DNA from 3 places in the Pseudoalteromonas sp. bablab_jr010 genome. Region 2 is predicted to be linked to each of the others. Evidence: predicted binding sites of a transcription regulator. Region 2 holds the regulator's gene; each other region holds the start of a gene.

Region 1 (8,352 bases), on a different contig from region 2:
ACAAGGCAGAGCCAATGTAGTGTGGTTGTTCCACATAAATAGGCGATAACGCAGCATTAATGCCAAACACGTGCTGCCCTTCGGGTTCTTCCTAGGGGCGATTAACTCTTTGTTGCTCAATTTTTACTTAGCCCACTAGGTTACAAATCTCGCGCCGCGATTAAATCGTCCCTAGAGTGAACAAATTTAATCCACAAAGGCCAACACGCCCTAATTAAAAGCCCCTTAACTTTATCTAAGTTAAGGGGCTTTTTTGATCTAAAGGGGAATTTTACAAACTGATACAAGCTTTTTTGAGTAAATTAGTATAAAATCCCGCCCCACATTTTCTCATCCTGTGGTTAGTTTTTATTAAATTAGCTACACTAGAATGATCAATTGACACTGGGGTCTCTATTTATGTCAGATAAGTGCTATATCACTGCGCAGCAGCTTCTTGAAGATTCATTTCGTGTTGCGGCACAAGTTTATGAAGATGGTTTCCGTCCTGATTTCATCATTGGTATTTGGCGTGGTGGTGCACCAATTGGTATCGCAGTTCAAGAATATTACGATTACAAAGGCATCGAAACTGACCATATCGCAGTGCGTACTTCTTCGTATTACGGTATTAACCAGCAATCTAAAGAGATTAAAGTTCACGGTTTGCATTACATCATTGAAAATGCCAATGCAGACAATTCATTACTAATCGTTGATGACGTGTTCGATTCTGGCCGCAGTATTTTTGCATTAAAAGAAAAGCTTTCTGAATTAATGCGTTTAAACCTACCACGTGATATTCGCGTTGCTTGCCCATACTACAAGCCGAAGAACTCAAAAGTAGACATGGTGCCAGATTACTTCATTCATGAGTCTGAAGAGTGGTTAGTGTTCCCTCATGAGCTTTCAGGCCTAACGCCAGACGAAATTATCGAAGGTAAGTCAGATTTAGCTAATATTCATGATTTACTTTTAGAAAAGTAAGTTTGAATACCCTTGCAGTTATGAGTGTGTCCTACACTTATAACTGCGCAAAACTATCGACGTAATCACTAAGCTTGTCGATATCTACTACTTGTAAACCTTGATTACTTCTTTGCACTAAGCCTTTTTCAACTAACTCTGTAACGACGCGTCTATATGCTCTTTCGGTGGTAGCAAAGCGCTCAGCTTCAGCATTTACGGTAGGGTAGGCACGCAGTAACGTTGGGTTGCTGTTTTCAGCTCTTAATAAGCAATCTTTAGCTATGTTGTAGCTAAGTGGTAATAGCAGCTTATCTAAGTTTATTTTTTGGTTTTCTTGGAATTTAGCGGCAATTGTTTGCGCTGTGTACAAGCTTAACTCTGGCTTTTCTAACAGTAGTGCGCGCCAATGCTTGAGCTCTATTAGGTTATAGCTTACATCGCTAAAGCACGTAACTGTATAAATACACGGATAGTTATTCAGAGCTTCAATTTCACCTATCAGTGTGTTGTTACAATCAAGCTGGCCTAAAAGAAGGCGTCGGCCATTACCCACGTCATAGCTGAACGACACTGTGCCGCTTCTCACTAATACGAGTTTTGACAAGGGTTGATCTTGGTGGATCAGCACCTCTTTTTTAGCTTGTTGAAAACTGCTGCCAGCAAATGTCAGTAATTGGTCAACAAGATAGCTTGAAAAATGATATTGAAACATTAACGCCGCTCTTCGGACAATTGTCCTATTTATTACATCTTAATGACGTTAGCATTAAGATTCTAAGAATTTACGCTAACTTGCTAGTAAGGTGTTTCACGTTACTGATACCTTCATTTCCCGTGTAATGATTTTAAAGCCAAGGTTATTCTTAAGCTTTACAAGGTTTTTAGTAAGTTAGCTTTTTTATTTTATTGTCAAAATAGCACAGAGTGCGTCAAAAAAAATGACAAGCTCCAATGCTAACCTAAAGCCTAGGAGAGAACAATTGAGTTGGGAATATTTAGGCTATTTAGCGTCAGCACTGTTGGTTGCTTCTTTGACAATGAGCGATGTAGTAAAACTACGTTGGCTTAACTTAGCAGGGTGTATTGCATTTACCTTCTACGGATTAGCAATAGGAGCCGTGCCCGTTGCCTTCACTAATGGCTTACTGGCGTTTGTGAATATTTACCACATCGTTAAATTAAAGCGTCAGCAAAAAGCTGACGCCGAGTAATATTATTCCTCTTTTTTATATTTCAGCTCGCCCGCAATCCAAGTTTGCGTCACATTTATATCGTGGATCTCTGAGATTGGCGCTTTGTAATAGTCTTTATCAATCAAAATAAAGTCAGCCCATTTACCTTGCTCTAAACTGCCTACCTTAAACTCTTGATGTGCAGCATAAGCACCACCTAAAGTAAATGCACGCAAAGCTTCATCACGCGATAGCAGCTCTTGTGGTCGCCAGCCGCCTTCTGGTAATTGATTATGATCCATTCGGGTGATGGCCGAATATAAACCATCAAATGGGTTAGCAAGCTCCACTGGAAAGTCAGAACCCGCTGCAATCACTGAGCCTTGTGCTAAAAAGGTCTTCCAAGCATACGCCCCTTCAAGCTGTTTTTCAGTCAGGCGCTGCTCTGCCATATGCATATCAGAGGTTGCATGAACAGGCTGCATTGATGGAATAATTTTTAATGTTTTAAAACGAGGAATATCTTCAGGAGTCACAATTTGTGCATGTTCAATTCGGTTACGAAGTAAAATACCACCGGTTTTTTTGAACACATTTTCATACGCATCGAGTACTACGTGATTGGCTTTATCACCAATTGCATGAGTGTTTGCACTAAAGCCATGGGAAAAGCTTAGGTTAAATAGCTGCTCAAGCTTTTCTTGAGTTTCAAGCATTAAGCCATGATGATTTTTACGATCAGCGTACTCTTCAATGAGGGCTGCGCCTCGGCTTCCCAAAGCGCCATCCGCATACACTTTGACACTGCGAATCGACAGCATGTCATTCATGTCTTTATATTTACCCGCTTTGAGCATGGTTTCTAATTGAGGATCGGCAGCACTTAGCATGGCTACGACTCTGACAGGAAGAGTACTTTGCTCAGAGCGCTGCTTGTACACTTGCCACGTGTCATAATCGATACCGGCATCATGGGTTGATGTAATACCCAAACTTAGTAGATGTTTACCTGCATTATCTAAGGCTGTATTAATGCTGGCATGGCTTGCTTTTGGTACATGTTGGGTAACAAGCGTTTCGGCTTTATCAATGAACACCCCAGAAGGTAAGCCAGAATCTAGCTTTAAAATTTCACCGCCGGCAGGAGAGGAAGTTTGTTTGGTAATACCTGCAAGTTCCATGGCTTTTGAGTTAACCCACACAGCATGACCATCAACGCGAGAAAGTACCACAGGTTTGTCTTTTACGTATTTGTCTAAATCAGCTGCAGTTGGAAACTTACCGCCAGGCCATTGCTCTTGGTTCCAACCGCGACCAATGATCCAACTTTGTTTATCTTTGGCAAACTCAGCCAGCATTTTGCCAACCTCATCTGCCGAGCGCGTATTCCTGACATCAAGTTGTGAAAGGTTATTTCCTAAACCAATCACATGGCCATGAGCATCGACTAAGCCTGGTAACAATGTGGCTTGCTTGCCATCAATTGCGGTGGCGTCAGGAAAGCTATTTTTAATTGAGTCATTGCCTGTTTTTACGATTTTACCGTCTTTAAAAACCAGTGCAGAAAAGTGTTGGGTTTCGCCTTTATAGGTAGGCGTATAGCCATTTACATTATAAATAACAGTGGTGTTGGCAAAGCAGCTAAGTGAAGCTGTTGCGAGTAAGCTGATGATGAGTTTCATAATCTTCTAATAGTTTTTATTGATTTATGAAAACAGTATCAGAGTTGCAGTAAACTGCAACTCAGCAGAGATTAATAATTAACTATAACTCTTTATTTGCTCGCATAAATCTTAAACTCACTGAGGGATAATTTATTATCTTTATCACTGTCGTAATTTTTAAATCGCGACCACAGAGCTGGGTCTCTCGCAGACTCTGAGCGAGTCAGGTAACCATCGTCATTACGATCAAGTTGTTTAAATTTTTCACCAATACTATCTGCAGCAAAACTCATTGTGCTAAATGCACAACTTAAAACTAGGCTGGCAAAGGTTAATTTTGACATTACTTTAACTCTTGTTTGTTAAATAGTGTTTAAACTCAAGGAGCGAGATTTGTTGATCTTTATCTGTATCCCACTGCGCTATGCGTTTTTGCAAGTGCGGTTGCGATGACAGTTCCTGCTCAGATAAAAAGCCATTTTTATCTTTATCTAGGTGATCAAAGCGTTGTTTTACGTCCAATGCTAAGCTATTGAAGCTTATAGTAATTAAGGTGCATGGAGCAAGCCAGAAAATTCTCATAATTGCCTCCTAAATAAAAGTGCTTGCCATAATTTAACTCCCAAAATTTAAATCCGTTTACACATTCCCTCTGGGATTATGGCAAGCACTTTAAGCCGTTAAGGTTTGAATTTTTCAAACTCTTGTTCAGACAAAACCTGATCGCCGTTTTCATCCAGATCGGCAAATTGCTTAAGTAAGTTATCGTGTTTGGTTGCTTCAGTTAATGAAATCTCGCCATCGGCGTTTGTATCAAATTTAGCAAATCGAACATCCATTTGTGATGCTAAAACGGTGGCGCTGATAACTAAAAACATCAGCGAGAATGCAGCTAAAAGTTGTTTCATTACAATCTCCTATTGAATAAACGACTGAAACTCAGAAAATGAAATTTGGCCATTTTGATTACTATCAATTTGCGTAAAGTTGCCGTGCAACAAGGCATCTTCAGATGCTTCTGCCTCACTCAAAAAACCATTGCTGTCTTTATCTAGCTCGTTAAACGTTGTTTGCAAATCTAGTGCATAACTACTTACCGAGATGAGACTTATAAGCAGGATGGCTACCTGGGCCGTTACTTTCATTTTGTGTCCTAAATAACTAATTTGCTTAGTACTAATCAAAATCAGTGCCAATATTAAAAGTTATTAGTTATCAGGTGGTTATGGTTTTTGTGTGGATTTGAATGCGAAATAGTTACAGGGTGTTGTGTCTTTTTTGCAACGATTTTCAGGTGTTAAAAGTTTATCTATTTTATTTCAATGAGTTAGTTTGTTGCCAAATAGCAACTTTGTATCGGTTTTTGGGGGGAAATCAGTACTTTTTAAGGTCGGATTCAGCGAGTGTCTAAGTTTGTTCGCTAATAATCAGCATCTGCAATTATGTTGAGAGTGAATATGCAAAATACAGTAGCGATAAAAATAAAACAGTTACTCAATTGGCGACCTAGTCTTATTGGCCAGTTCGTCTGTAGCATTTTGCTGTCTTTACTACCGTTATCTTTGGTGGTGATTTTATTTTTAAATGCGCTCAATAAGCAGCTTGCAGTGACTCAAGAAATCGTCGGTGACAATTACGAGATTACTAAAGCATTTAACAACCTCAAACAAGACTTAAATAGCCTTGAACGAGCAACTCGACAAAACTGGGTGCTTAAAAGAGAATCCCTCGATAGCTTGATTGCCTACAAGTGGCAATCGTCATTGCAAAGTGTCGATGAGCTCATTTTCTTAAGCCCAACCGCTGATTATGTCTCGCAGTGGCGGCAATTGGCTGAGGTATTACAATTTGCGCATCAGCATTTATTAATAGAACAAAAGCAAGATGGTGAGCTGTTTGCACCCGCTAGTAAGCTTATCAGTGAGCAAACAAATTGGCTCAAAGAGCAAAATGAATTGCGCATCACAAAAAATCAGCAGCAATTAAAAGCGCTTCAAGCTTCATTTATTAATTGGTTAGTTGCGTTAATTCCACTCACGTTATTGGTCGGGGGCGGCTTTCTTTGGCGGATCAGCGGGCGGCTCAGAGAACTCACACATGTGATTGATAAACTTGGACAAGGTCACTGGCAGCAAAAAATTCAAGTTCGCGGCTCGTCAGAGTTAGTTGAATTAGGTAATAAATTAGAGTGGGTTCAAGCGCAGTTACATATGCTTGAGCAGCAAAAAGATACGTTTTTACGCCATGTGACACATGAATTAAAAACGCCCCTAGCTTCGATGGTTGAAGGCACAGACTTACTCGCAGATGAGATTGTTGGTCCTATCAATAGCGAGCAACAAGCCGTTCTTGAGCTAATAACGCAAAGTATGGTGCGACTCAGAGCCATGATTGAAAGCTTATTGAGTTACAACGCCATTCGCACCAGTAAGCAAAGCCTAAGCGAGCTTAACTTTAATTTGATGATGAACAAAATTGAGCGTCATTTTGAGCACCGATTATCAGCGCGTGACTTATCCATTGTGTGGGTGAATGAATTACCAAATAAAGCTTTGTTTATCTCAATTGAGCTACTTGAAATGGTGCTCATTCAGCTGACTTCAAATGCGCTAAAGTTTTCGCCAGAACATGAGTCAGTGACAATAAAAGCAAGCTTAAAGCAGGGACAGTTAATTTTGAGTGTCAGCGACTTAGGGGTAGGGATAGAGGATACAGAAAAAGCCGCTGTGTTTGGGGCTTTTTACCAAGGTAAGAATGCAAAACAACATACTGAAATGGGCAGCGGGCTTGGTTTAACCATAGTTAAAGAAACCGTTGAACAATTAAACGGTAAGCTCTCTATTACTGATAATGACCCACAAGGATGTGTATTTACAGCCATTTTACCAATTCAATTAACCCAAGGAGTTAACTGATATGGGCTTAGCGAATAAAGCCAGTTTTATGCTTGTTATAGGCACACTTTTTATAACAGGGTGCACGATCACGCAAAAGCATGTTGAGGCAGAGCAAGTAGAGCCGACAGCAGAAGTGAAACCTCAAGGGCAACCTAACCCCAAGCCTCGGCCGAAAAGTGAGCCGTTATACCCGCCTGCAAGTACAGTCATTGCTTGGCATGCTGCCAAGTGCGGTGGCTTTAAAGCAAGCTCTGATAAAGCAAATTATGTTGGTGAAAATGAGCTAAAGCGTCTGTTTGAATCGATTTGTTTACTCGGTGCTTCAGAGCCAGAAAAAGCTCTTAGTCAGCTTGAAAAAAGTGACCATGCTTTTTATTGGCCAGATGATATTAAGCAGTATCTATGGTTACAAAAGCAATATTTACAACAGAATTTAGCGGCAAAACAAGCTAAGCAAGCACTGAGTGATGAAATGGAAAAAACCTTATCGTCGCTTGCGACTATCGAACAACAACTTCTGCTACGTGAAGAGACCAAGGAGCAGTAACCATGAATGAAGTAACAAAACCACGGGTTTTATTAGTAGATGACGATGCGAGTTTATTAAAGTTACTAGCGATTAGAATTGAGTCTAAAGGCTATTTGGTAAGCACAGTCGAAAGTGGCATTGAGGCATTACAAACGTTAAAAAACCAAACCTATGATGCGGTGATCACTGACTTAAGAATGGATGAAATGGACGGCATGGCTCTACATCGCCAGTTACAAAGTCGTTACCCTTCAATGCCGGTGATTATGATGACAGCACATGGTTCGATACCTGATGCAGTGGAAGCGACGAAGCAAGGTATTTTTGCATTTATTACCAAACCAGTTGATAAAGATGAGCTGTTCGACAGCCTTGCTAAAGCTATTGAGATCCATGGTGTACACGGTGATGAAACACCGACACAAACAAATATTGTCACCCGTAGCGGCGCGATGTTGCATTTACTTGAGCAAGTTAAATTGCTTGGTCCAACGCAAGTGAATGTGTTGATCTCCGGTGCTAGCGGCACAGGTAAAGAGCTGCTTGCACAAGCGATACATCAACATAGCCATGTTAGTGATGGGCCATTTGTGGCAATTAACTGTGGCGCTGTGCCGGGGGAGCTTTTAGAGTCTGAATTGTTTGGGCATAAAAAAGGCGCGTTTACAGGCGCAGTCAAAGACCATCAAGGTTTGTTTCAACAAGCTCAAGGTGGGACCCTTTTTCTAGACGAAATTGGTGATATGCCGCTAAATTTACAGGTAAAACTACTGAGGGTTTTACAAGAGAAAACCATTCGCCCTGTGGGCTTTCAAGAAGAGATCCCAATTGATGTGCGGGTGGTGTCGGCGACTCATAAGAACCTCCCAGAGGCAATCAATAATCAGCAGTTCCGTGAAGATTTATATTACCGATTAAATGTGGTGAACTTAAAACTGCCTCCGCTTTGTGAACGCCGAGAAGATATTAGTTTGCTAGCACAGCATTTTGCAGGTCTAATTGCTAAACGTATGGGGCAAGAGCAAAAGCAGTTTGCCAATGATGCGATGCATGCTTTGGTGCGCTATGATTGGCCGGGTAATATCCGTCAATTACAAAATGTGATAGAGCAGGTAGTAGCCCTTACACCTGGTAAAGTGATA
Region 2 (8,352 bases):
TTGTTATCGGCTTAACCATAATTGCTATTGGTACCAGCTTACCAGAGCTAGCGGCTTGTATTGCAGGGGTTTTAAAAAACGAAGACGACTTAGCACTTGGTAATATCGTTGGCTCAAATATTTTCAATTTACTCGCCGTATTACCACTTGCGGGTATTATCAACCCTTCAATTATTGACCCTTCTGCGGCAAACCGCGATGCACTTATCATGATTGCAGCAACCGTTGTATTGATTGCCATGTCATTGAACTTTAAAGGTGCTCGTCGTATCAATAGAGTAGAAGGTGGCTTACTGTTAGTCGCATTTATTGCATATCAGGGCTATATTTTCAGCCAAGTAGGATAATTAATGACACAACCTAGCTTTATCGCGCAGGGTAAGCGCGTACTCGAAATTGAAGCACAAGCTTTACAAGAAATTGAGCAATATATAAATCAAGATTTCGATAATGCTTGCCAATTAATGTTCCAATGTACAGGTCGTATTATTGTGATTGGTATGGGCAAGTCTGGCCATGTAGGTAATAAAATTGCAGCAACCCTTGCAAGTACTGGCACTCCGGCATTTTTTGTTCATCCTGGCGAAGCTAGCCACGGTGATTTAGGAATGATCACCCGCGACGATGTGGTGATGTGTATTTCAAATTCAGGTGAGACCAGCGAAGTACTCAGTATTATCCCTGTTATTAAGCGCATTGGCGCAAAAATGATTTCATTAACAGGCAACCCAGACTCAACAATGGCAAAACTGTCTGATGTTCATGTGTGCATCAAAGTTAGCCAAGAAGCGTGTCCGTTAGGCCTTGCCCCAACGGCAAGCACCACTGCAACCTTGGTTATGGGCGATGCAATGGCGGTTGCGCTACTAGAAACCCGAGGTTTCACTGCCGACGATTTTGCACTTTCGCACCCTGGTGGCAGCTTAGGTAAACGTTTATTACTTACATTAGATGATGTGATGCACGCAGGCGACGCAACGCCAATCGTTAGCGAAATCCAAAGCATCAAAGATGCATTGATTGAAATGTCAGCCAAAGGCCTTGGTATGACCGCAGTGATTGGTGCAGATGAAAAGTTAGCCGGGTTATTCACTGATGGTGACTTACGCCGTATTTTAGAACAGCGCATCGATATCCATAACACGGCAATTAGCCAAGTGATGACCCGCTCATGCACGACGGCTCGCCCTGACATGCTTGCGGCTGAAGCTTTAAATATTATGGAGCATAAACGTATTAATGGTTTAATTGTGGTGGATCAAAGCAACACACCAATTGGTGCCCTTAATATGCAAGACTTATTAAAAGCAGGAGTTCTCTAAGCAATGACATTCGCCGAACTATACCAGCCCCTGAGCCCTGATGTGAGTCAGCGTGCTCAAAAAATAAAACTATTAATCTGTGATATTGATGGTGTTTTTTCTGATGGTCGAATTTATTTGGGTAATAATGGCGAAGAGCTTAAAGCATTCAATACTAAAGATGGTTTTGGTATTAAAGCACTCATTAATAGTGGCTTTGAAGTGGCAGTGATTACTGGCCGCCATTCACAAATAGTTCAGCAGCGAATGACTAGCCTAACAGTTCAGCACATTTATCAGGGACAAGAAGATAAGCTGATTGCTTATCAAGAGTTAAAGGATAAACTGGGGCTGACAGATGAACAGATTGCCTATATTGGTGATGATGGTCCAGACTTACCAGTTATGGAAAAAGTTGGCTTTGCTGTCGCAGTAAACGATGCACACCCGCTTATCAAGAAGCTGGCTCATTACACCACATTATTACCGGGTGGCTTTGGAGCCGTGCGTGAATTAACTGATTTACTGATGTTAGAAAACGGCAAGCCGTTAACTAGCGATGGAACCAGCGCATGAATATAGCCCGTATTTTACTGAGTATTGTTTTTGTCTGTTGCATGGTGTGGTTATGGTACCCGTACTTTAACCAGTCAACTGATACAATAACTAGTGAAGACGAGATCATCGCAACACCTGATTACACTGCCGTTGCTCTAAAGCAAACAGCTTATGACGAGCAAGGTAAAATTAGTCATAAAGTGGCAGCTGCAAAAATGGAGTTGTATCAACAATTAGGGTTTACCTTTTTTGAACAACCTATTTTTACTATTTATAGCGATCAGCAAGTTTGGCAAGTAAGAGCCAAAGAAGCTACTTTATACGAAAATGATCAGCTGATTTTTGAAGGGGATGTAGTTGCTAAAAACTTAACCCATAACGGTATGATCGAAGATATAAAAGCAGAAAATATTAATGTCGACATTGATAAAATGACGATGTTTTCAAAGCAACCTGTAACACTAACAGGACCGAATTTAAAAATTACCGGTAAAGGCTTAAAAGCCGATTTAAAAGCCGAAATTGTTGAGTTAACTAACCATACACGAACCATATACTATGACCAATAAACTGAAGAAATTACTCCTGATCCCAAGCTTATTGATTGCCTTTTCGGGCGCAGCTGCCGAGCAAACAGGCGCTCAAATTAGCATTAGCTCAGATCGCCAAATCGGTAAACTAAAAGATGGCGTTGGCATATTCGAAGGTAACGTAGAGATCGTGCATGGTGATCGTCGCATTACAGCAGAGCGACTTGAGGCACATGGCGGTGACACCGAAGGTACAGTCGAATTAATTATCGCTACAGGCAAACCAGCTTACTTCGAAGAAAAGCAAGCTGATGGTACCGTGATGAGCGCCAGCGCCGAAGAAGTTCGTTATGATGTTGCGAAGCGCTTCTTAACACTCAATGGCGAAGCTGAAGTCACTCAAGCGGGTCAAAAAGTAACGGCAAAAAGCATTACCTACGATATGGCTCAACAGCTGATCAGCGCAGAAAAAGACGAAAACTCAACAGATCGTGTACACACTATTTTAGTGCCTGTAGAAAATAAAAAAGACGATAAAGGCCAACCATGAGCACATTAAAAGCAGAGCTTTTAGCTAAAAGCTACAAAGGCCGCCAAGTGGTTAAAAATGTCGGTCTTGAAGTTGAAGCGGGCAGTATTGTTGGCTTGTTAGGGCCAAATGGTGCAGGTAAAACAACGACCTTCTATATGATTGTAGGCCTCGTACCAAGCGACAAAGGAAAAATAAGCATCGATGATAACGATATCACGCTTTTGCCAATGCACAGCCGTGCGCGCTTAGGTATTGGTTATCTACCACAAGAGTCGTCTATTTTTCGAAAATTAACAGTTTACCAAAACTTGATGGCCATATTAGAGACCCGCAAAGATCTTAACAAAACAACGCGCGAAGAGACGCTTAACAACTTATTAGATGAATTTAGCATTCAACATATTCGCGATAGCCAAGGTATGGCACTGTCAGGTGGTGAACGACGCCGCGTTGAAATTGCACGTGCATTAGCCGCTAATCCTAAATTTATCCTTTTAGATGAGCCTTTTGCTGGTGTTGATCCTATTTCAGTGTTAGATATAAAGAAAATTATTGAGCACCTAAAAAATCGTGGTATTGGTGTACTTATTACTGACCATAATGTTCGAGAAACCCTTGATGTTTGTGAAAAAGCCTACATTGTTTCTCATGGGGAGCTAATTGCATCAGGCACACCTGAGCACGTATTAGCAGACCAAACTGTACGTGATGTTTATCTAGGCGAGCAATTCAGGCTGTAACCATTACGCCACCGACTAGAGCATCTGCTAGACTTATACAATGACAATAAATCGATAACAGTGTCTTCACCGTTACCGATAACTTAAAAAGGATTGTTAGGGATACATGAGGCAATCATTACAGCTGCGCATGGGCCAGCAACTTACAATGACTCCACAACTGCAACAAGCCATTCGCTTGTTGCAGCTCAGTACATTGGATCTCCAGCAAGAAATTCAAGAAGCGCTTGATAGTAATCCTCTGCTTGAAGTGGAAGAAGCGGATTACAACGAAGAAAGCATCGGTAAGAATGAGCAAAAAGCGGAGTCTGACGATGTACAAGTCAGCGCGTCTGCCGACGAAGCACCTAGCGAATTCGAGCAAGAAAGCAGTGATGCTCTGAGTAAGGATACGGTTAGCGATGACTTAGCTATGGATGTTACGTGGGATGAGTACATGAGTGCCGCCCCATCAACATCGTCTGGGCCAATGCCTGAAGACGAGTCTATTTACCAAGGTGCTTCAACAGAAACACTGCAAGAATATTTAATGTGGCAACTACAGCTCACACCATTTAGTCCTACCGATGAAGCGATTGCCGTTGCCATCGTTGAAGCTATCGATGACTCAGGTATTTTAACGGTTAGCTGCGAAGATATTGTCGAAAGCTTTAATCAAAATAATGATGAAGAAGAAATCGAACTCGATGAAGTTGAAGCTGTCTTAAAAAGAATACAGTTATTCGATCCAGTTGGTATCGGCGCGCGAAGTTTACAAGAGTGCCTGTGTATACAACTTCGTCAATTCGATGCCAATACGCCATATTTAGCTGAAACTAAAATGGTTTTATCTGAGCATATCGAATTATTAGCAAGTCGCGACTATCGCACTTTAATGAAAAAGACTAAGCTTAAAGAAAACGAGCTTAAAGAAGTGATGACGCTCATTCACAGCTTAAATCCTAAGCCTGCGGATAGCATAGTACGCGAAGAATCTGAGTACGTCATACCCGATGTATCAGTGAAAAAAGTGAAAGGCCGCTGGGTAGTCGAGTTAAACCCAGATTGTATGCCAAAAATTAGAGTGAATAGCCAATATGCAGCGATGTCTCGCTCTGTTAAATCAAGTAGCGACAGCCAATTTATTCGTTCTCACTTACAAGAAGCAAAGTGGTTTATTAAGAGCTTAGAAAGCCGTAACGATACTTTACTAAAAGTGACCAACTGTATCGTGCAACAACAGCAAGCTTTCTTTGAACATGGCCCAGAAGCAATGAAGCCAATGGTGCTAAACGATGTCGCAGAAATGGTCGAAATGCATGAATCGACGATTTCTCGGGTTACAACACAAAAATATATGCATACCCCAAGGGGAATTTTTGAGTTGAAATATTTCTTCTCAAGCCATGTCAGCACCGAAAATGGTGGTGAGTGTTCTTCTACAGCAATTCGCGCTTTAATCAAGAAGTTAGTTGCTGCAGAAAACTCGGTTAAACCATTGAGTGATAGCAAAATTGCAGATATATTGGCTGAGCAAGGAATTAAAGTAGCTAGACGTACAATTGCAAAATATCGTGAGTCTCTAGCAATACCTCCGTCTAATCAGCGTAAAAGTCTGATTTAGACGTTTTACATAGAAGGAAAATGCTTATGCAACTAAATTTAACTGGTCGTCACGTAGAAGTCACTGATTCATTAAGAGACTATGTAAACACTAAGTTCGCAAAACTAGAAAGGCATTTTGATCATATTAATAATGTTCATGTCATTTTAGATGTAGAAAAATTAAGCCAAAAAGCAGAAGCAACTTTACATGTAAACGGAGGCGAGTTGTTCGCTTCTACAGAACATCAAGATATGTACGCAGCAATTGACTCATTGATCGATAAACTTGATCGCCAAGTCATTAAGCATAAAGAGAAATTAGCTCGACATTAAATTATGAAACTTAGTTCACTTACTAATCAGGACTGCAGCAAAGCTGCGGTCCTTTTTAATAGCAAAAAAAGAATTCTTGAGTATATTAGCGAGTTAGCTCACCAGCAGTTTCCTCATTTATCTCAACAAGATATCCTAGATGCTTTTCTGAACAGGGAAAAGTTAGGTAGTACAGGTATCGGCCGAGGAATAGCTATTCCCCACGGTCGAATGAGTGGTGCTGATGAACCTCATGCATTTATTATTGTCAGTGAATCTCCCATCAATTTTGATGCGATAGACAATCGTCCCGTTGATATTTTTGTGGCACTCATCGTACCAGATGGCGATTGCCAGTTGCACTTGAAGACCTTGTCAACAATTGCTGATAGACTTAAAGATAAAGATTTTTGTAAACAGTTGCGAAGTGCTACAAGCGATCAGCAACTATTTCAAGTAATTGCATCAGAGGCATAAATGGAATTAATAATTATCAGCGGTCGCTCAGGCTCGGGGAAATCGGTCGCTTTACGAGTTCTTGAAGACTTAGGCTACTACTGTGTTGATAATATTCCTGTCAACCTACTGCCTTCGCTCGTGCGAAGTGTTTCTGATAATTATGACAAAATTGCCGTCAGTATCGACGTACGTAACTTACCGAAAGAGCAGCAAGAGTTTAATGATATTCTTGAGTACCTGCCAGGTTTTGCAAACCCAACACTATTCTACCTAGATAGTGATGACCAAACCCTAATTAAGCGTTTTTCTGAAACTCGCCGTTTGCATCCATTATCGATTGATTCTTTACCGCTTGATCTTGCCATTAAACAAGAAAAAATCCTGCTGGATGTGCTGATCACCCGCGCTGACTTTATGATTGATACCACTGATTTGAGTGTTCATCAGTTAGCAGAATCAATTCGTGAAAAGATTTTAGGTAAGAAAGATAAAAAACTGATTATTACGTTTATGTCGTTTGGTTTTAAGCATGGTATTCCAAAAGAAGCTGACTACGTTTTTGATGCACGCTTTTTACCGAACCCACACTGGGAGCCTGATTTGAAGCCATTAACCGGCCTCGATCAGCCTGTCAGGGATTATTTAGCTAGCCACAGCATAGTGCAAAAGTTCACTTGGCAGATTCAAACCTTTGTACAGACTTGGTTGCCACATCTAGAGCGCAATAACCGCAGTTACCTAACCATTGCAATTGGTTGTACAGGAGGCCAACACCGTTCTGTTTACTTAGCGCAAACAATTGGTGAAAGCTTTTCTAAAACTCATGCTAATGTAAAAATTCGCCACCGCGAACAAGATATCTAACTAGGCACCAACAATGCACGCTGAAGATACCTTTTTAATTCAAAACAAACTTGGCTTACATGCTCGCGCTGCGACTGTTTTAGCGCAACTAGCACTGCAATTTGATGCCAAAATTACACTTTTTCAAGATGAGAAAGAAGCTGAAGGCGACAGCGTGTTAGCGTTAATGCTCCTTGAAAGTAGTCAAGGAAAAGAGGTTCGTGTTGTATGCGAAGGTCCTGACGCTGACGCTGCATTAACGGCAATCGGCGAATTAATTGCGCAACGCTTTCACGAGCAAGAATAGCATTTGCTAAGACTTCAAGGTTTACGGTAAACTTACTTCGGATATTTAAAATTCCCTTTAAATATCCTACTTTTATATCGCTCGCTTTTCTAAATTACAAAACTCTTAATAAATTTATCGCAGTGCGACGATATCTCTGCAAATACACTACAAAGCAACTATGCTGTATTTGCATAGCCTATTTAAACTTTTTTCAGTTGTAAGGACGCCAATGCCAGAAGCCTTTGAACAAGATTACCCACTACAACAACTCAAACAAGTGACCAAGTCACTCAATAGTGGTCAATTTGTTCAAGTGCGCGGCATGTTAGCCAAAACGGCACCTTGTGATACAGCCCTTTTACTTGAGTCTTCTCCTCATAAAATTCGTCGTATGCTTTGGCAGCTGGTTGACCCAGATGTCCGTGGTGATGTTCTAGAGGAACTCTCTGAAGATGTACGTCTTGGCATTATTGCCCAGATGGAGCCTGAGCACATTGCTGCTGCTACAGAAGATATGGACGACGATGACTTAGGTGAGGTTTTACGTAGTCTTCCTGATACCGTATATCAAGACGTTGTTAGCGCGATGGACTCGCAAGATAGAGAAAGGGCAACTCAAGCGCTTTCTTATCAAGAGCGCTCAGCCGGTGCCCTGATGAACAGCGATACGGTAACCATTCGCCCTGACGTTACTCTCGATGTTGTACTGCGCTATTTACGCTTACGAGGTGAGCTACCAGAGGGTACCGATGACTTATATGTAGTTGATAAGCATAACTGCTTTTTAGGCGCGCTTTCATTAACTACATTGCTGACCAGTCCTTCAGATAAAATTGTTCGTGATTTAATGGATGAAGACTGTGAGTCAATCCTAATCTCTATGGATGAAAGTGATGTAGCGCAACTGTTCGAGCGTCACAACTGGATTTCAGCCCCTGTTGTGGATGATAACGCTCACTTGCTTGGTCGTATTACCATCGATGATATCGTTGACGTAATCCGTGAAGATGCAGAGCACAGCATGCTAAGCCTCGCTGGTCTTGACGACGAAGAAGATACCTTTGCGCCAGTGCTAAAAAGTTCGCAGCGTCGCTCTATTTGGCTTGGGGTTAACTTATTAACCGCATTGCTAGCAGCAATTGTGGCAAGCTTTTTCGAAAACACCTTAGCAATCTTACCTATTTTAGCGGTACTCAATGGTATC
Region 3 (8,352 bases), on a different contig from region 2:
TACGAATAGGTGAAGCGAGTGCGATATCTTCTGGACGATTTGTTGCAAGCTCTAAGCTTGTTGATGCTTGAGAGTTGAGTTTAACCATAAATTGGTCATCAACACTTGGCGGATTAGTCATATCGAGGGTAACTTCTAAACCAAACAAATCTAAACCTGAGTTGTTTAATGAATTAACCTTACCTGTGGCTGGGTCAACGTCTGCTATAGTAAAAATATCATCGCCGTTGGCATCTTTAATCGTCTCGCCTTTATTATCAACAGGGTAAATTTCAACTTCATTTGTATCACTGTATTTCACAATAAAATCACTGGCCGGCAAATTACTGCCTTGTCCAGGTTCAACCGTTGCCGTCATACTCGAATTACCGTTATTAGCTTGATAAGCAAATGCATCAACGGTAGGAATTTTAAATATATCCCCACCTAAATTGCCATCGCCATCCATACCTAAATGATTTTGCTGATTAAAAGCATCGGCCAATGTTAAACCCATTTGACCCAATTGATTTTGTGCTGGCACTAAAATATCGTCACGAAATGCCAGTAAGCCACCAATTTTGCCTTTTAACTTATCTGTATCTAATTCTAGCGAAATAGCTTTACCGTCATTAGTATCTAAGTGTAATTCTTTAAAATTAGGATCAGGGTCGCCCGTTAAAGAAAATAGATTAAAAGCACCATGCTGCATTACTAAGGCTTGGCCTGTTCCCATATATACTTGTTTAGAACCATTGGGCCCATCAACTGTTTCAATATCGATTAGCTCAGATAAATCACGAATTGCTTTATCTCGTTCATTATAAAGCGAGCTAGATCCTGATTCTTGTGAGGTGCCATCTACTGACGCGATCTTAGTATTTAATTCACTGATAGTTTGAATAAGGTCGTTTGCTTCTTCAGAGAAAATCTCTAATTGATCATTAACTACGGTTTGCTGATCTGCAACAATGCCTGATAAACGCTCCATTTGGTCAATTAGACTTTGTGCATCAGTCATTACTAATGACCGTGCTACAGATGATGAAGGCTGGTTTAAACTTTCTTGTATGTTGTTAAAAAACGAGTTGATACTGGTTGATAAGCTGTTTGACTCTTCAGAAAACAAGCTATCAACTCGACTCGCTTCTGTGACGAATTGATCAAAAAAAGTTTTACTAGAGGTATCTCGATTTAGTTGCTTTTGCGCAAATTCATTCAGTAAACGATACGTTTCACCACGACCAACTTGATTATCGATCATGGTTGTGAACTCAGTGCGCTCACGCACATAGCCCTCGGTATTAACGTTGGCGATGTTTTTACTGGTGGTTTGTAAAAGCTCAGAGTTAGCTCTGATACCTGCATTTGCTATGTCATATAAGCTAAATGACATGAGGGTCTACTCCTTAACGTACCAATGAAGCAGCGACGCTTTGAAGCTCAACGCGCTTCAATACCTGCTTAATTTTATCGGCATAATTTGGATCAGTTGCATAACCTGCTTTTTGTAACGAATCTAAAAAGGCTGCAGGCTCTGCGGTATTATTGAGTGCTTCTTGATAACGTGGATTTTCATTTAAGAAATCCACAAAATCATTAACACTGTCTTTAATCGATTGATAAGAGCGGAAACTGGCTTGCTTTTTAACTGGCACGCCTTGTTCAAATTCAAGCGTGACTTTGCTTGCTTTATCGCCTTGCCAGCTCCTATCCGATTTAATATTGAATAAGTTGTTACTACTGGTGCCATCAGCTTTACTGATGATGTGTTTACCCCAGCCCGTTTCGAGTGCAGCTTGAGCAACCATCACAGCTGGGTTTAAGCCAATTTTCTGTGCGGCATTTTTAGCATGCTCCCAAACAGAGCTAATGAAAGACTCAGCATCTTCAAAGCGGTTTTCTGATTGCTCGTTTGCTGATGTATCAGCAACAACTTGTGGTTTAGCCTTAATCTCAGCAGTGCTATCAAGGGTGCCGCTTGCACGTTTATCACTATCAAACTCAGCCGTCGTTCTAAGCACAGAACCTGGGGTAAACTGTTTACCATCTGGCGAGAGCTGCTGAACGATTAAGTCAGCTAAGCCGAGCGAACCATTTGATGAAAGCTCAACCGACATTTGTTGGTCATGCATCTCTTCAAAAAATTTAACGCCGCTTGAATTAAATGGGCTGTCTTTATCTTCAAACGCTTCATTTGCTTTACGCATGCTTTTCAGCAGCATCTGAGTGAAGATAGATTCAAATTGTGCCGCCGCTTTTTTCAGCGCCTCTTTTGACGCATCGCTAGAGGCATCACTTTTTAAGGCATTTTGACGTAATGAGTCTAAGTTGCCTAAATCAAAAAAGTTTTGCTTGTCGAGATGATTAGTATCCATCAGCTTTTTGACACAATAGTTAATAATGAAATTTAAAATGCAAAAATTGCGCCAATAAAAAGCTTTTATAAATGAGTAGCTAATAACGGATAGTGGAATGGTGTAACTTCAGGGCCAAGGTTTTGACTGATGTTTATACACTGAAGGATTAAAAGTTATAGAAACAAAAAACGCGCTCGACAGCGCGTTTTAATTTAAATGATAACCAGTTGCCCGTTTATCGCCCCCGCTTCTTTTAAAGCTTCTAGGATTGCCATTAAATCACCCGGTGCGGCCCCCACCTCATTGATTGCGCGTACGAGATCATCAAGATTAACACCTGGATTAAATACAAAAGCACGTGAATCATCTTCGTTCACATCAATAATACTTTGATTGGTAACGGTAGTTTCACCATCACTTAAAGCATTTGGCTGTGACGCATTTTGCTGCTCAGCAATCGTAACCGTTAAACCACCATGAGTTATTGCCGCAGGCTGTAGCTTCACATTTTTGCCAATCACAATTGTACCTGTGCGGGAGTTAACAATAATTTTTGCTGCTGTGTCTGCAGGCTTAAACTCTAAGTTTTCAAGGGTAGATAAATACGCAACACGTTGAGATGCATCTCGCGGTGCTAACACTCGCACTGACGCTGCATCAATTGCCTGAGCACTATCAGGACCCACTAAATCATTAATCGTTTGTTCTAAGCGTTTAGCCGTTGTGAAATCTGGGCGATTTAAATTAAAGGTAATATAGTCACCTTGCATAAACGGGCTCTTAATAGCACGCTCTACAATGGCACCGTTTGGAATACGACCCACTGTGGGTGTGTTAATAATTACACGGCTACCATCAGCCCCTTCCGCACCTAAACCACCTACAACTAAGCTACCTTGTGCAATCGCATAGGTATTGCCATCAACCCCTTTTAAAAAGGTTTGTAATAAGGTACCACCACGTAAACTACCCGCACTACCAATAGACGAAACCGTAATATCAATGGTTTGACCCGGTTTTCTAAATGCCGGTAACTCTGCATGCACAGCCACAGCTGCAACATTTTTAATCTTAGGTTTTAAGCTATCTGGTAAGGTGATACCAAAACCATTTAACATGGCTTTAAAGCTTTGTTGAGTAAATCGGCTTTGTTCGCCTGTGCCAGGCAAACCAACAACCAATCCATAACCCACTAATTGGTTAGAGCGTACACCCTCAACCATAGATACATCTTTGACTCGCTCAGCCTGTGCAGAAAACTGCAGGCTAATTAAGCAAAGAGCGATGATGTATTTAAACCCATTCATGACTTTATTCCTCTAAAATGGGAAAAGCGAACTACTAAAGAAACGAGACAGCCAACCTGCACTTTGCGTTTCTTGAATTTGCCCTTTACCTGAGTATTGAATTCGCGCATTAGCAATACGATTGGAAGTTACTGTGTTATCTGCTTGCACATCTTCAGGACGAACTAAACCTTCTAGGCGAATAAATTCTTCACCAGTATTCAAAGTGAGCCATTTTTCACCACGAATAACCAAGTTCCCATTCGGTAAAACACGCATCACATTGACAGAAATATCACCAAATAAGCTATTTGATTGGTTAGACTTTGAATCGCCTTTAAACGATGCCCCTGAGCCAATACCAAACTGAATGCTGTCGCCACCAATGTTAACCGGGTTTCCGCCAAGCCCAATAACAGGGTCTAAACTAGCATCTGTTTCTTTGTCGGTTTCAGTTTTTGCCGCTTTAGTTGCTTGGGTAGACTCTTGCAATTTAACAGTGATGATATCGCCGGCGCGTAATGCCTTTTTATCTGAGTACAAGTCATTTGCCGAATAACTATCAAACAACGAACCTGTTGGTACCACTTGTTCAGTACTTGGTTCCGGATACATAGGCGCATAGTAAGGGTCATCCTGAACCACATGATGATTTTGCGTTGTCATACAACCACCCAGCATCAATGCTGCTGATGTGACTAAGATAATATTACGCATGCTGCCTCCTACCCATTAAAGTTGCTGATTGATGTAACTAAGCATTTCATCAACCGCTGAAATCACTTTTGAATTCATTTCATAAATTCGTTGCGTTTCAATCAAGTTAACAAGCTCTTCCGTTACATTCACGTTAGAGGTTTCAAGGGAACCTTGAACCACAGTGCCTAAACCATCGATACCAGGATTACCTTGCACAGGTGCGCCACTCACAGCGGTTTCTGTGTATAAGTTTTGCCCCATAGGCTCAAGACCCGATGGATTAATAAAATCACTAATGGTGAGCTGACCGATGACCACGTTCTCTGCTTGACCTGAAATACGCACTGATACTTCACCGTCTTGTGAAACAGTAATTGATTGTGCATCGTCTGGTACGTTCATTTCTGGCTGTAATGGAAAACCCGCGCCGGAAGTTACAATGCGACCATCTTCGTCAGTCGTGAATTGACCATTACGTGAATAGGCAATATTGCCATCTGGTAATTGCACTTCAAAAAAACCTGGGCCTGAGATCATCCAGTCCAATGAATTTTCAGTGGTAAGCATATTACCTTGTGAAAAGTTCTTTTGGTTAGCAACCACTTTGGCACCGGCACCAAGCATTAAGCCTGACGGCATTTCAGTGTCTTGCGACGAGCGGCCACCTGGCTGGTTAATGTTTTGATATAGTAAATCTTCAAATACGGCGCGGCTTTTTTTGTAGCCTACCGTGCTGGCATTCGCGAGATTATTTGAGATCACCGAAATATCGGTTTGCTGGGCGTCAAGCCCGGTTTTACTGATCCATAATGCAGGATTCATAACTCTACCCTCTCAGTCATCTTAAACAATGCGTAACAGCTGATCTTGACGCTCATCGAGCTCTTCGGCTGTTTTCATCAATTTAACTTGTAATTCAAATTGGCGTTGATTGCTGATCATATCGACCATTTCATGCACTGGGTTTACGTTCGACATTTCAAGCGTTCCCGACAATACTTTTACGTTAGGTGAAATGTCACAAAAGCCACAAAGGTCATTGACCAACATGTCTTCTTTTGGTCGAAATAAACCGTCATTGCCTTTTTCAAGCTGAGTGTTATCAGCCTCAATCACTTTTAAGCGATCAACCACTTCCAAAAAGTTAGCAGGCGCACCTTGCGGGCGAATCTGAATAGCGCCATCTTCACTAAACTCAACTTTTTCAATAGGCAATGGCAAAATGATTGGACCACCTTCGCCAATTACTTGACGGCCATGGCTGGTGATCAATGCGCCATCTGGAGTAATGTTTAATGTGCCAGTTTTGGTGTACGCCTCATTGCCGGATGCATCTTGTACGCTCAACCAACCACGGTCGCTCATCGCGATATCAAGCTCACGGCCAGTTTCAACAAAACCACCCGATTCCATATTAGATCCTGGGCGTTCTTGCATTGCAAACACCCTAGATGGCAGACCTTCACCAAAGGCTTGCATAGAGCGAGCTTGTGCAAAATCAGCTTTAAAGCCAGTGGTGTTAGCATTAGCAAGATTGTTGGCCTTGAGCTCAAGACCTCGCAAACTTTGCTTAGCACCCGACATGGCAATGTAGACCATTTTGTCCATAACATTGACTCACTAAAAATACGATAATTAGGAAATGCAATAAAAGTGCCAAAGTAAAATTGACGCTAAAATAGAAGAGAAAAATGAATAGTAAGAATGAAAAAAGGCTGCCAATAGAGGAAGCAGCCTTCGTGTCGGATTAAGCTTAGAACCGTTAAGATTAACGGATCTGTAGGATGTTTTGTTGTAGTGTTGAGTTAACCTCAAGCGCACGTGAATTTGCTTGGAAGTTACGCTGAGCACTAATTAAGTCAACAAGTTCATTGGTTAAGTTAACGTTTGATTGCTCAAGCGCTGATGAGTTAATTGAACCTAGAGTACCTGAACCTGGTTCACCCGCAATCGGCTCACCTGACGTTAAACTCTTCTTCCAAGATGTATCACCAACTTGTTGCAAGCCCTGAGAATTAGAGAAGCGCACCATAGCAACTTGACCTAGGAACGACGTATCTCCATTACTATATGACGCAACAATTTTACCGTCAGAACCGATATCAATTCCTGATAGACGACCTACAGTCGCACCATCTTGCTCTAATGCTTTTACTTCAAAGTTACTTGCGTATTGAGTTGGAACTTTATTTGCTGTTGCCGCTTCATCACGCCAGTTAATAGTCACATCATCAGGGAAACTTGCACCATTCGAAAGTAAATCAGAAAGGCCTGTCGCAGCACCTAAACCACTCGGTAACGTTAATGGATTAAATGTTGTATCAGTATTCGCTGTACCATCTGTACTTTGTGGTAAGCCACTGGCATCAAACTGAAAAGTTGATAATGGTGTATAAGGTGTTGTGGTTTGCTCAACACCTGTTGCATCAAATGGCTTTTCATCTAATGTAGCGTATACTTCCCACTCATTTTCATTACCAGTCACTGTAGAATCAGTTTTCACAAAGAAGAACTGTAGAATATGCGGTTCACCTAATGAGTCATACACCGTTGTCGATGTAGAGCTGTTATAAGTTGCACTTGTTTCTGGATCGAATGGTGTCACAGTTGGCGCAGAGGCACGTGAATCAAGGTTAAATGACGAATAAACATTCGTGGTTGCACGTGGTGAACCTGATGCATCTGGAATTTGTAGTGCAGAAGATGTACTTAAGCTTACAGAGGTTGTGTCACCGGTTGCTTCATCAACAGGGAAACCTTGTAAGTAATTACCGCTCGCATCCACAATAAAGTTATCTTTATTAAGTTTGAAGGCACCAGCACGCGTGTAAGTAAAATCTTGTGCACCTAAGTCATTCGCCATTGCGAAATAACCTTCACCAGTAATTGCTAAATCAAGTGAGTTATTTGTGAAAGAGAGTGAACCTTGGTGGAATTGTTGTGCCACCATTGTTGTCCTTACACCGTCACCATTTTTTGTTTTACCAGAACTAAATACTGATGATGCGTATACATCAGCGAACTCTGCACGAGACTCTTTAAAGCCCGTAGTGTTAACGTTAGCAATATTATTTGCAGTTACGTCTAAATCTTTTTGTGCGGCTGCTAAGCCTGTTAATGCAATATTGAAGCTCATAACTCACCTCTAACCTATCTCTTAGCCTAAGCTAACCCAAACCTTTTATACTTATGCGATTTCAGCTATATCAGTTAGCCTAACCGCACCCTCTTTTGTATTTACGATAATGCCGCTTGCGCCATTAATATTGACACTTTCAATATTCTTAAAGGTCGCCATAGGCATACTGCTGTAGTCTCCATTTACAAAGCCTTCAGCACTGATGTCATACTCGCCTTCAGGGAGCACATTGCCATCGTTATCTTTACCATCCCACTCAAAACGCAGTGCGCCCGCAGACTGAGAACCTAGTTCAATGGTTCGTACTAATTGACCTGAAGAATCTGTTATTCTTAGCGTTAAAGATTCAACGGCTGTCTCAGCAACCACCGACCCTTTAGCAAGGTTTTCACCGTCAAAGTCAATGGTGTCAGACTCTAATAACGCTTGCTTACCAACCAAAGTGGAAGCCTGTAACGCAGAATTTGATGTCATTGATGCAGTCAGTGAGTCAAACTTCTCGTTTAAGTTTGAAATACCTTCAGCCATAGTAAAGTTCGTCATCTGCGCGATCATTTGATCGTTATCAGCAGGGTTACTCGGATCCTGGAACGACAACTGCTGTGTTAACAACGAAAAGAAATCTTCCTGAGAAAGTGTGTTGTTGTCTTCCTCAGTTGTTTGCGTATTGCTTTGATTCCAACGCAAGCTATCCATATAGGATGATGATGCAGAGCTGATGTCGTTACTCATAACTTATCCTCGATTACCGTTGTCCTAACAACAGTGTTTTACTTAACATTTGCTTAGCTGCATCAGCAACTTGCACATTTGTTTGGTAAGAGCGAGAGGCAGAAATCATATTTGCCATTTCTTCTACAACATTAACGTTAGGTTTGTAGATATAACC

Evidence for each region. Region 2 encodes sigma-54, which starts transcription at its own class of promoters, with help from an activator protein. Its sites were predicted from a motif close to GTTGGCACGNNNNTNGNNT; they were not measured.
Region 1: the regulator sigma-54 is predicted to act here: its motif matches at 4,963-4,981, upstream of JIG37_RS20020 (EF-hand domain-containing protein).
Region 3: the regulator sigma-54 is predicted to act here: its motif matches at 5,967-5,985, upstream of JIG37_RS13315 (flagellar basal body rod protein FlgF).

Annotation. Positions count from the first base shown of each region.
Region 1 covers NZ_JACDWV010000199.1:63,182-71,533, reverse strand. Annotated here, with positions in the region: gene JIG37_RS20055 (phosphoribosyltransferase family protein) at 400-966, shown strand; gene JIG37_RS20050 (Crp/Fnr family transcriptional regulator) at 1,004-1,660, opposite strand; gene JIG37_RS20045 (YgjV family protein) at 1,929-2,159, shown strand; gene JIG37_RS20040 (amidohydrolase) at 2,162-3,802, opposite strand; gene JIG37_RS20035 (EF-hand domain-containing protein) at 3,895-4,128, opposite strand; gene JIG37_RS20030 (EF-hand domain-containing protein) at 4,133-4,366, opposite strand; gene JIG37_RS20025 (hypothetical protein) at 4,465-4,692, opposite strand; gene JIG37_RS20020 (EF-hand domain-containing protein) at 4,702-4,929, opposite strand; gene JIG37_RS20015 (HAMP domain-containing sensor histidine kinase) at 5,242-6,699, shown strand; gene JIG37_RS20010 (hypothetical protein) at 6,701-7,228, shown strand; gene JIG37_RS20005 (sigma 54-interacting transcriptional regulator) at 7,231-8,352, shown strand, end outside.
Region 2 covers NZ_JACDWV010000200.1:14,645-22,996, reverse strand. Annotated here, with positions in the region: gene JIG37_RS20680 (calcium/sodium antiporter) at 1-347, shown strand, start outside; gene JIG37_RS20675 (KpsF/GutQ family sugar-phosphate isomerase) at 351-1,322, shown strand; gene kdsC (3-deoxy-manno-octulosonate-8-phosphatase KdsC) at 1,326-1,877, shown strand; gene lptC (LPS export ABC transporter periplasmic protein LptC) at 1,874-2,428, shown strand; gene lptA (lipopolysaccharide transport periplasmic protein LptA) at 2,418-2,939, shown strand; gene lptB (LPS export ABC transporter ATP-binding protein) at 2,936-3,661, shown strand; gene JIG37_RS20650 (RNA polymerase factor sigma-54) at 3,768-5,264, shown strand; gene hpf (ribosome hibernation promoting factor) at 5,291-5,578, shown strand; gene ptsN (PTS IIA-like nitrogen regulatory protein PtsN) at 5,582-6,034, shown strand; gene rapZ (RNase adapter RapZ) at 6,035-6,880, shown strand; gene JIG37_RS20630 (HPr family phosphocarrier protein) at 6,894-7,166, shown strand; gene mgtE (magnesium transporter) at 7,378-8,352, shown strand, end outside.
Region 3 covers NZ_JACDWV010000142.1:8,552-16,903, reverse strand. Annotated here, with positions in the region: gene flgK (flagellar hook-associated protein FlgK) at 1-1,375, opposite strand, end outside; gene flgJ (flagellar assembly peptidoglycan hydrolase FlgJ) at 1,389-2,357, opposite strand; gene JIG37_RS13330 (flagellar basal body P-ring protein FlgI) at 2,552-3,646, opposite strand; gene flgH (flagellar basal body L-ring protein FlgH) at 3,659-4,342, opposite strand; gene flgG (flagellar basal-body rod protein FlgG) at 4,358-5,146, opposite strand; gene JIG37_RS13315 (flagellar basal body rod protein FlgF) at 5,168-5,932, opposite strand; gene flgE (flagellar hook protein FlgE) at 6,093-7,460, opposite strand; gene JIG37_RS13305 (flagellar hook assembly protein FlgD) at 7,512-8,195, opposite strand; gene flgC (flagellar basal body rod protein FlgC) at 8,209-8,352, opposite strand, start outside.